2 regions of the Faecalibacterium sp. 3 genome follow, and region 1 is predicted to be linked to the other one. Evidence: predicted binding sites of a transcription regulator. Region 1 holds the regulator's gene; the other holds the start of a gene.
The links. The regulator Rex, encoded in region 1, represses fermentation and respiration genes when NADH is low (regulators of the CRP and FNR family bind a similar motif). The targets are predictions, from matches to a motif close to ATTGTTAANNNNTTAACAAT.
Positions count from the first base shown of each region.

Region 2: fucO (lactaldehyde reductase) is a predicted target of Rex. The motif match lies at 2,003-2,022, and genes of this name have one in related genera.

Region 1 is NZ_JBLWFN010000001.1:876,092-880,826, reverse strand. It holds gene ACNSPV_RS04070 (DNA translocase FtsK) at 1-1,131, opposite strand, end outside; gene ACNSPV_RS04065 (ClpP family protease) at 1,468-2,148, opposite strand; gene ACNSPV_RS04060 (redox-sensing transcriptional repressor Rex) at 2,410-3,051, shown strand; gene ACNSPV_RS04055 (thymidine kinase) at 3,352-3,966, shown strand; gene ACNSPV_RS04050 (ABC transporter substrate-binding protein) at 4,567-4,735, shown strand, end outside.
Region 2 is NZ_JBLWFN010000001.1:2,833,019-2,837,753, forward strand. It holds gene ACNSPV_RS13350 (putative ABC transporter permease) at 1-548, opposite strand, end outside; gene fucO (lactaldehyde reductase) at 785-1,933, opposite strand; gene ACNSPV_RS13360 (GntR family transcriptional regulator) at 2,194-2,571, shown strand; gene ACNSPV_RS13365 (ABC transporter ATP-binding protein) at 2,564-3,265, shown strand; gene ACNSPV_RS13370 (hypothetical protein) at 3,259-4,071, shown strand; gene ACNSPV_RS13375 (sugar phosphate isomerase/epimerase family protein) at 4,233-4,735, opposite strand, start outside.

The DNA.
Region 1 (4,735 bases):
TTCTGCCGCAGGCTGCACCGGCTGTGCGGCCTTTGCAAAGAAGTCGGACGCATCCGTTTCCACCGCATCTGCCACGATGGGCTGCGGGGCAGGTTTGGGGGCCGGGCGCAGCGGGTTCTGCCCAAAGGTACCGCCCGGGCCCACGATGAGCGGCTCGATGGGCTCGCTGCCGCCCTCCTTTACCTCAGTGTGGTCGGGGCCAAGGTCTACGTCAAAGGAAGCCCGGGGCCGGGATACCCGTACCTGCACCGGCGTGATGGCCGGGGCGGCAGGCTCCGGCTGGGCAAGCGGCTGACCGGAAGTGTCTGCGGGCGGCTCCGGCTGCGGGGCTGCCTCCGGCTCCTCCGCTTCCATCTCTTCGGTCACCTTGTGGCCCCAATGCCGGATGCCGTTCAGCCAGTCCGGCACACCGATATGGAATGCAGGGCCGGCCGGTTCGTCCTCCGGCTCCTCTTCTTCATATTCGTCTTCGGCTTCCTCCTCGGCCTCCTCGGCCTCTGCCGCCCGGGCGGCCGCACGTTCCGCACGGCGCTCCGCGCTCTGCCGGGCAAGGGCGGCGCCCTTTGCGTGCACCCCGCCGAATGCGGCGCACAGCCACTGCCAGACCTCTGCCGGGGTCAGGTCAAAAATGTACAGACTGACGCAGAGCGCCAGCACCGCCATGATCAGGTTTGCCGCCGGTCTGCCGCAGAGCAGCAGCAGATTGCCGCCCAGCAGTGCGCCCAGCGCGCCGCCGCCCAGCCATGCATTCACGCCGTTGGCATAGCAGGCGGCAGTCATCTGGAACGCAGACAGCCCCTGCGGCTGGATATCCGAAAAAACGATCACGGTCCCGCAGGCAAACACCAGCCCCAAAATCAGTTTGAAGATCGGGGGCAGAAGGTCTTCGCCCCGGGTATACTGCACGGCAAGGCAGCACACGGCTGCGCCCAGCACAAAGCTGCCGCAGCCAAAAAGTCCGAACAGCACATCGTGCAGGGCCTTCCATGCCGAATCTCCCTCCACAAAGGCCAGCACCACCAGCAAAAGGCCTGCGAACAGGGTGCCAAGCCCTGCCGGGAGCCGCTGTTCGGCGCGCTTTTTGCGCGATGATGTGCGCCGTGTTGTCGTTTTACGTTTTCTTGTCGCCATTCTTCTCTGTTCCCCACATTTGTAGTAGACACACTATTTGATTTTATTATTGTACCACGCAGGGAAGAAAATGGCAAACCTATTGTTGTACAAATTTCTTCAGCCCGGCAGGCCAGCAGATAGCTTTCTCCGCGAACAGCGACGGGTTGCGGCACCCAGCATCCGCTTCGCTATCGCTTGCGTCTTGCTGGCCGCTGCCCCAACAGCTTCTCCCTGTTTTCTGCCGCGGGCAGCGGTCGTCGCTGTTGCAAGACTCCAGTCCCGCCCTACTGCCTGCGGCAGCAGGGTCCCACCCCCGGGACATTCGCTGGAGAAACTATCTGCCGTCCTGTCTTCTTACTCTTTTTCGATTTCTTTATACAGCCACGCCAGTGCATCCGAAAGCCCGCCCAGCTCGTCGATGAGCTTTTCCTTCACGGCCCGGCGTCCGTCCAGCACGGTGCCCATGTCCATCACCAGCTCGCCGGTGTGGAGCATCAGGTCAGTGTAGCGCTTTTCGGTCATGCCGCTGTGGGCCGCCACAAAGCCGGTGATGCGCTGCTGCATCTGCTCAAAGCTGCGCATGGTCTGCGGCACCCCCAGAATGACGCCGGAATGCCGCACCGGGTGCACGGTCATGGTGGCTGTGGGCACGATGAAGCTGCGCCGGGCGCTGACGGCAAGCGGGATGCCGATGGAGTGTCCGCCGCCCAGCACCAGCGTCGCGCTGGGTTTGGACACGCTGGCGATCAGCTCCGCCAGCGCAAGGCCCGCTTCCACATCCCCGCCCACCGTGTTCAGCAGCACCAGCAGGCCCTCGATGCGGGGGTCCTCCTGCGCGGCCACCAGCTGAGGGATGACATGCTCGTACTTCGTGGTCTTCTGGCCCTGCGGCGCTTCCGAATGGCCTTCGATCTGTCCGATGACGGTCAGGCAGTGGATGACATGCCCGCCGCGGGCCAGCGTGACCGTGCCCAGATCCTCGATCTCTTCTTTTTCCAGCCGACCTGCGTCGGTCTGCTGCGTTTCATCGTTCATATGCTTTCCTCCTGCGTTTTTTGTCAGCATTCCCCGGCCTGTGCCGGGCTATACAGACCCGCCGCAGCAAAAAAACGGTAACATTTCATAAAATTTTTTTGAGAATGATTTGACATTCTCCATCAGTGCTGTATACTTTAAATAATTGACTGTAATATCTGCAATATGAACCCGTAAACGGATCGGGGTTTCTCTGCGCCGCATCTGTAAAGCAGGCAGCTGCGGCAAGTACTGCGATAGAGCGAAAGGAGAAAGTATTCTATGAGCACCCCTGCAAAGGCTTCGCTTCCCGTTATCAAGCGTCTTCCCAAATATTACCGCTATCTGCGCTCTCTGCAGGAAGACGGCATCAACAGCATTTCCTCCCGCGAGCTGGCTGCTCAGATGGGCACCACTGCTTCGCAGGTACGACAGGACTTCAACTGCATCGGCGATGTGAATGGCCGGCAGGGCATCGGCTACTCGGTGGAAAACCTGCTCTCCATTCTGGAAGGCCTGCTGTTCGGCAACGGCGACCGCCTGCCCACCATCCTGATCGGCTGCGGCCGTCTGGGCAAGGCAGTGAGCCGCTTTATCACCACCGATACCAACGGCTACCGCCTGATCGCCGCCTTTGATGTGGCACAGAGCGAGGTAGGCAAGGAGATCAGCGGCATCCAGATCCGCCATATCGACGAGCTGGAGTCTTTCTGTGCCGAGCATCACCCCAAGGTCGCAGTGCTCTGTGTGCCCCGGGACGGTGCGGAGCAGGTCAGCGGCCGTCTGGTGGATCTGGGTATCGAGGGCTTCTGGAATTTCTCCCACTATGACCTTTCGGTGTCGTACCCCGATGTGGTGGTGGAGAACGTCCATCTGGGCGACAGCCTGATGAGTCTGGGCTACCGCCTGCGCAATCAGGACTGAACGTACCTATTATAAGTAATAAGAGAACCCTCTCAGTCAAAGCCTGAGATGCCGCCGAACCCTCTCAGTCTCGCATACGCTCGACAGCTCCCCCAAAAGGGGAGCTTTATGAGTGGGGACGGGAAAGTTTCTGCTTCTCCGGCGAAGGACAGCCTGCCCGGAAGATGCAGAAAAGCTCCCCCTTCGAGGAAAGACTTCCCCCGCTCCGGGGGAAGATGTCGCGCAGTGACAAAAGGGGGAATCTGGCAAAGCCGTCAGGATTTGGCTGAGAGGGTTCTTTCTGTAAGGAGAGTTTTTCAAATGGCAAAACTGTATTTCCGTTACGGCGCGATGAACAGCGGCAAGAGCACCGCCCTGATGCAGGTGGCCCACAACTACGAGGAGCAGGGGATGCGGGTGCTGATCCTCAAGCCGCAGGTGGATACCAAGGGCGGCGGTGAGCTGGTCAGCCGTCTGGGCGTCCGCCGCAAGGCCGATCTGCTGATCCCGCCGGAAACGGATGTGTTCGAGGCGGTGCGTCAGGCCAACAGCACCGCTGCCCTTGCCTGCGTGCTGTGCGACGAGAGCCAGTTCTTCACCCCGGAGCAGGCCGAGCAGCTGTTCATGGTCACGGTGGACCTGAACATCCCGGTGATCTGTTACGGCCTGCGGGCAGATTTCTCCCTCAAGGGCTTCCCCGGCTCCACCCGGCTGCTGGAGCTGGCCCACACCATCGAGGAAATGAAAACCATCTGCACCTGCGGCCGCAAGGCCATCTGCAACTGCCGCAAGGTGAACGGCAGATTCGTCTTTGAGGGCGAGCAGGTGGCCATCGATCTGGAAAACGATGTGCAGTACGTGAGCATGTGCCCCCAGTGCTATTTCAAGGCAAAGCGCGCGTTCTACGCCGAAAAAGCTGCTTCGCAGGCTGATTAAAACTTGTATACAAGGCTGCTGTGTCCAACGACACGGCAGCCTTTCTTTTTATCTCCGGCCTACGGGCGCAGTCCACGCAACAGCGCAAAATATGTCGCTGTCGGCGCTTTTTCACCCCCCAAAAGGACGAAGAAGCACCGATTTCCATGCCCGCAGACCGGTGCCGGGGGACCGCCGCAAACAATTGATATATCAGAGTGAACATTTTTTGCGCTATTGATATATCAGTTTAAAGGCTCTCATCCGGGCTTTTTAAGCTGTTGTTCGTCCACAATGTATGCAACGATTCTACGTTCTGAAACGGAATGTTTACAAAATTATTGCAAAATTCGACGTTCCTCCTATGATGCATCCCAGTTTTCTATGCAAAATAGCGAAGTATACATGTTGCACAGTTTTTCGAGCCAAGTTTATTCATTTCAGCGAAGGCGTCAATTCTTGCGCGAAAACAAGAGCAATATTTGTACGTTTTTTGTTTAGATATCTGCAATTTGCGTCTTTCTTTTTGGCTGTTGTTTTGTTATCATAATTGTATACAACGGGGTATGTGCAGAACCCCCGTTCGAGATGATGTTTTCTGTATTTAGGAGGAGAACGAAAATGAGCAAGGCAATTTCTCGTCGTGATTTCATGAAGGTCACCGGCGCTGTGGGCGCTGCCGGCCTTCTGGCTGCCTGCGGCGGCAACTCTGCTGCATCCAGCTCTGCTGCTTCCACCGCTCCCGCTGCTTCTGCAGACGAGAGCCTGGCACTGTCTGACGGCCCTGTTT
Region 2 (4,735 bases), 2.0 Mb from region 1:
CTCTGGTTGAGCTGCTCCAGCACCGGGTGCCGGGCCGCATACTGCTGCACCAGCACCGCCGAACCGATCTGGTCCAGCACCGCCACCGTCAGCGAGACCCATACTGCCGGGTGCAGCAGCCAGACCGGGATATGCGCGCACAGCCGCAGCAGCACATCATTGCCCCACAGCACACTTGCCGTGCCCAGCGCACCCCACAGCAGCGAATACTGCAGGCACACATAGCCGTTCAGATTGAATTTTTTGCCGGAATAGTCCCACCACTTGCGGCGGTGCAGGCGTTCCAACAGCTTGGCGGTGATCCATTCCATCACCGTTGCCGCCATCATGCAGGCAAAGAACAGGTAGACCGGCTCGGTGCGCAGGTCGCCGAAACTCACGGCCAGCAGCACGCCGGTGGTACCGTAGATAAAGCAGAACGGGCCTGCCGCTGCACCGCGGTTGGCAAACCTTCCGCCCCGGATGGTCGCGACTACCGTCTCCGCCACCCAGCCCAAAAAGGAATATACAAGATAAATAACACTCAGAGTATAGAAGTTCAGCGTCATAAGGTTCCTTTCGCTTCCAGTTTTTTCTTACTGCATTGATTGTACCCGTTTTGGGCGCTGTGTACAAGAGCCGTGCAGAAATTTTGTCACTCTGCGACGCGGCAGGCTCTCCGGGCATCTCTGAAAAGACGAAGATCCAGTCTGTTGCTTTGTTTTCAGATACATCTTAGAAAAAGGCCCTGCCATCCCGAAGGACAGCAGGGCCCAAAATTACAGCTTGAATTTACAGAGCGGAATCACAGCTGGCTCTTATACAGCTCCACGATCTCCTCCACGCTGGTGTCGCGGGGGTTGCCGGGACGGCAGGCGTCTGCAAATGCGGACTCGGCGAGGAACTGGATATCCTCTTCCTTCAGGATGCCGTGCAGATTTGCGGGGATGCCCACGTCTGCGCTCAGCTGCTTGACGGCGGCGATGGTGGCGTCAGCGGCTTCCACATCGTTCATCTCGTCGATGCCCACAACGCCCATTGCCTTGCCGACTGCGCGGTAGCGCTCACCGGCGACGCTCTTGTTGTACTCCAGACCCACCGGCAGCAGGATGGCGCAGGCTACACCGTGCGGGGTGTCATACAGAGCGGACAGGCCGTGTGCCATGGAGTGGACGATGCCCAGACCCACGTTGGAGAAGCCCATGCCGGCGATGTACTGGCCCAGAGCCATGCCCTCGCGGCCTTCCGGGGTGTTCTGCACAGCGCCGCGCAGGCTCTGGCTGATGAGCTTGATGGCTTCCAGATGGAACATATCGGAGATGACGCAGTGGCCCTTGGTGATGTAGCCCTCGATGGCGTGGGTCAGAGCGTCCATGCCGGTGGCGGCGGTCAGGCCCTTGGGCATGGAGGACATCATATCGGGGTCAACCACAGCGATCTCGGGGATATCGTTGGTGTCCACGCAGACGAACTTGCGCTTCTTCTCCACATCGGTGATGACGTAGTTGATGGTGACCTCGGCAGCAGTGCCGGCGGTGGTGGGAACAGCGATGGTGAACACCGCGTGCTTCTTGGTGGGAGCAACGCCTTCCAGAGAGCGGACATCCGCAAACTCGGGGTTATTGATGATGATGCCGATGGCCTTTGCGGTATCCATGGAGGAGCCGCCGCCGATGGTCACGATGCAGTCAGCCTCAGCAGCCTTGAAAGCGGCCACGCCGTCCTGCACGTTGGCAATGGTGGGGTTGGGCTTGATCTCGCTGTAAACAGCGTAGGCAAAGTTTGCAGCATCCAGCAGATCGGTGACCTTCTTGGTGACGCCGAACTTGATCAGGTCGGGGTCGGAGCAGACGAAAGCCTTCTTGTAGCCGCGGGCGGTCAGTTCGGGAACGATGTTCTCAATGGCACCGTGGCCATGGTAGGAGATGGTATTCAGAACGATGCGGTCAGCCATAGTTATTTTTCCTCCAAATCTCTTTTCCGCCGCTTTCCGGGCGGAGCTCTCTGTTTTTCAGCATAGCACATTGTTAAAAGCTTTGCAATGTGAAATTGTTTGAATTTATTGTAAATTTTTATCAATGTGCAGTGTTTTATAGGCACTTTTTCCGATTTCCCACAGTTTTATAATGTTTTTTCTTTTTCCCCTTGACAATCAGAGCAAATCGTGTATTATTGTATCAAGCGCTTAATACAGCAAGACAAGGAGATGATACCATGGGCGAACAGTTTGATGCCAGCCGCCCGATCTATGCCCAGCTTGTGGAACGGCTGAAGGCCCGGATCCTGGCCGGCACCTACCCACCGGGCGGGCATCTGGATTCGGTACGGGATCTGGCCGCAGCCGCCGGGGTGAACCCAAACACGATGCAGCGGGCCCTTGCCCAGCTGGAGACGGAGGGGCTGGTGCACACTGAACGCACCGCAGGCCGCTATGTTACGGAGGACACTGCATTGATCGAACAGCTTCGTGCCAACACCGCCCGGACGCTGGCGTCGGATTTTCTGGAAAAGATGCGCGGCATCGGCTACAGTCCCGCACAGACAGCCGCGCTTTTGGAACACTGGGACGCAAAGGAGGACCGCAATGAGTGAACTTTTGAGCTGTGAAGCACTGACCAAGTGCTACCAGAAGGATAAGACCGCACTGGAAAATGTAGACCTGCACATCGGCTTTGGCCGCATCGTGGGTCTGCTTGGCCCCAACGGCAGCGGCAAGACCACCCTCATCAAGCTGGCGAACGGTCTGCTGCAGCCCAGTGCAGGCAGCATCCGGATCGCCGGCATGACCCCCGGGCCGGACACCAAAGCCATCGTGTCCTATCTGCCGGACGCCGACTGGCTGCCGGACTGGATGCGTGTGGAGCAGCTGGTGGAAATGTTCCGCGAATTCTATGCCGATTTTGACCCCGCCAAGGCGAACGAAATGCTGGCCCGGCTGGAACTGGAACCGAAGGCGCGGCTCAAGACCCTGTCCAAGGGCAGCAAGGAAAAGGTGCAGCTGATCCTGGCCATGAGCCGCGCCGCAAAGCTCTACCTGCTGGATGAGCCCATTGGCGGCGTGGACCCTGCCGCCCGGGACTACATCCTGAGCACCATCCTGAACAACTACAGCCGGGATGCGACCGTCATTCTATCCACCCACCTCATCGGCGATATCGAGCCCATTCTGGACGAAGCCGTCTTTTTGAAGGATGGCCGGGTGTTCGCCCACCGCAATGCCGAAGAGCTGCGCGAGACCGAGGGCATGAGCGTGGATGCATATTTCCGGGAGGTATTCAAATGCTGAAACAGCTGTTAAAATATGAATTCAAGGCCACCGGCCGCACCTACGGCGGGCTGTATCTGGCCCTTGTTGCGCTGGCAGTGCTGAGCGGCTTTTCCCTGCGCAGCTCTTCCAAGGACGACTTTGCATCTCTGCTGCTGTTCGCCTACATGGTCGTAGCCGTTGCGGTGGCAGTGGTGTCCGTGATGACCATTGTGACCCGCTTCACCCGCAATCTGCTGGGCCGTGAAGGCTACCTGATGCACACCCTGCCGGTGACGGAAAGCCAGCTCATCCTTTCCAAGCTGATCTCCAGCGTAGTTTGGATGCTTTGCAGCAGCATCGTGGGTATTTTCTCCTTTGCGGTGATGCTGCTGGCTCTGTCTCTGAACAGCGCGGCCCTGCAGCAGCTGCCGGAGCTGTGGCAGAAAGTGGTGGAGATCTTCCGAGAGATCTTCCGCATGACCGGCAGCTCCGGGTGGCTCTGGCTGATCTTTGAAACGCTGAACGGGCTGGTGGCACTGGTGTCCAGCATCCTGTGCATCTATGCCGCTTGCATGATCGGCCACCAGTTCAAAAAGCACATGGTCCCGGCCGGTATTCTGGCATTTTTCCTGCTGTCCTTCCTGCAGAACTGGCTAAGCTCCGGTGTCAGCAGTGCCGACATGCTGCAGGATGTTTCCTATCCCACCCTTGGCGGTGTAGATGTTTCCATTGCTGCGCCCAGTGCTTTCACCACCCTGTTCGGGCTGGCGGTCAGCATTGCCTTTGCCGCAGGGTACTTTCTGCTGACCCGCTGGCTGATGGAGCATAAGCTGGATCTGGAATGATTTTAATGTCCTCCGCTTTCGCTCTGGACATTTTCAGCGGAACTATTTCTTAATTGCAATTTGTAAAAGGCCGAACCATAAACTTCATCTGATACAAAAAACATCTGCAAGCTGCCCCATTCCGGGCAAAGTTTGCAGATGTTTTTCTTGTTATAGAGTGTTCAGCACTCGTCGTACTGCTTTTTCAGGTAGTTCAGGCATTCCACCGCGTTTTCCGGGGTGGTATTCTCCAGCGTTGCAAAAATATAGGGCTTTTCCTGCTTTGCGAACCGCAGGATGGTGCGGTAGTCCTCCATACCGCCCTGCCCTGCACCCGTAGCAGCCAGCTGGCCGCCCGCATCCTTGCGCAGAAAATCCTTGAAGTGGATCATGGCAATGTCCTTGCCCAGAAGCTCGATGGCCTCGGCGAACACTTCCTCGCGGCGGTCCACATTTTCCATGTTCAGCAGGTTGACGGGGTCGAACAGGATCTGCAGGTTCGGGCTGCCGATCTCGTCCAGCACGGTGCGGGCGCGTCTGGCATCGTACACGATGTGCTTGACCACCGGTTCAATGGCAATGGTCACGCCGTACTGCTCGGCACAGCGCACCACCGGCTTGAAGTTCTTGATAAAGGTGGAAAGGGCTGCGTCGCTGCGGCACTCCGGACAGAATTTGTACTCCG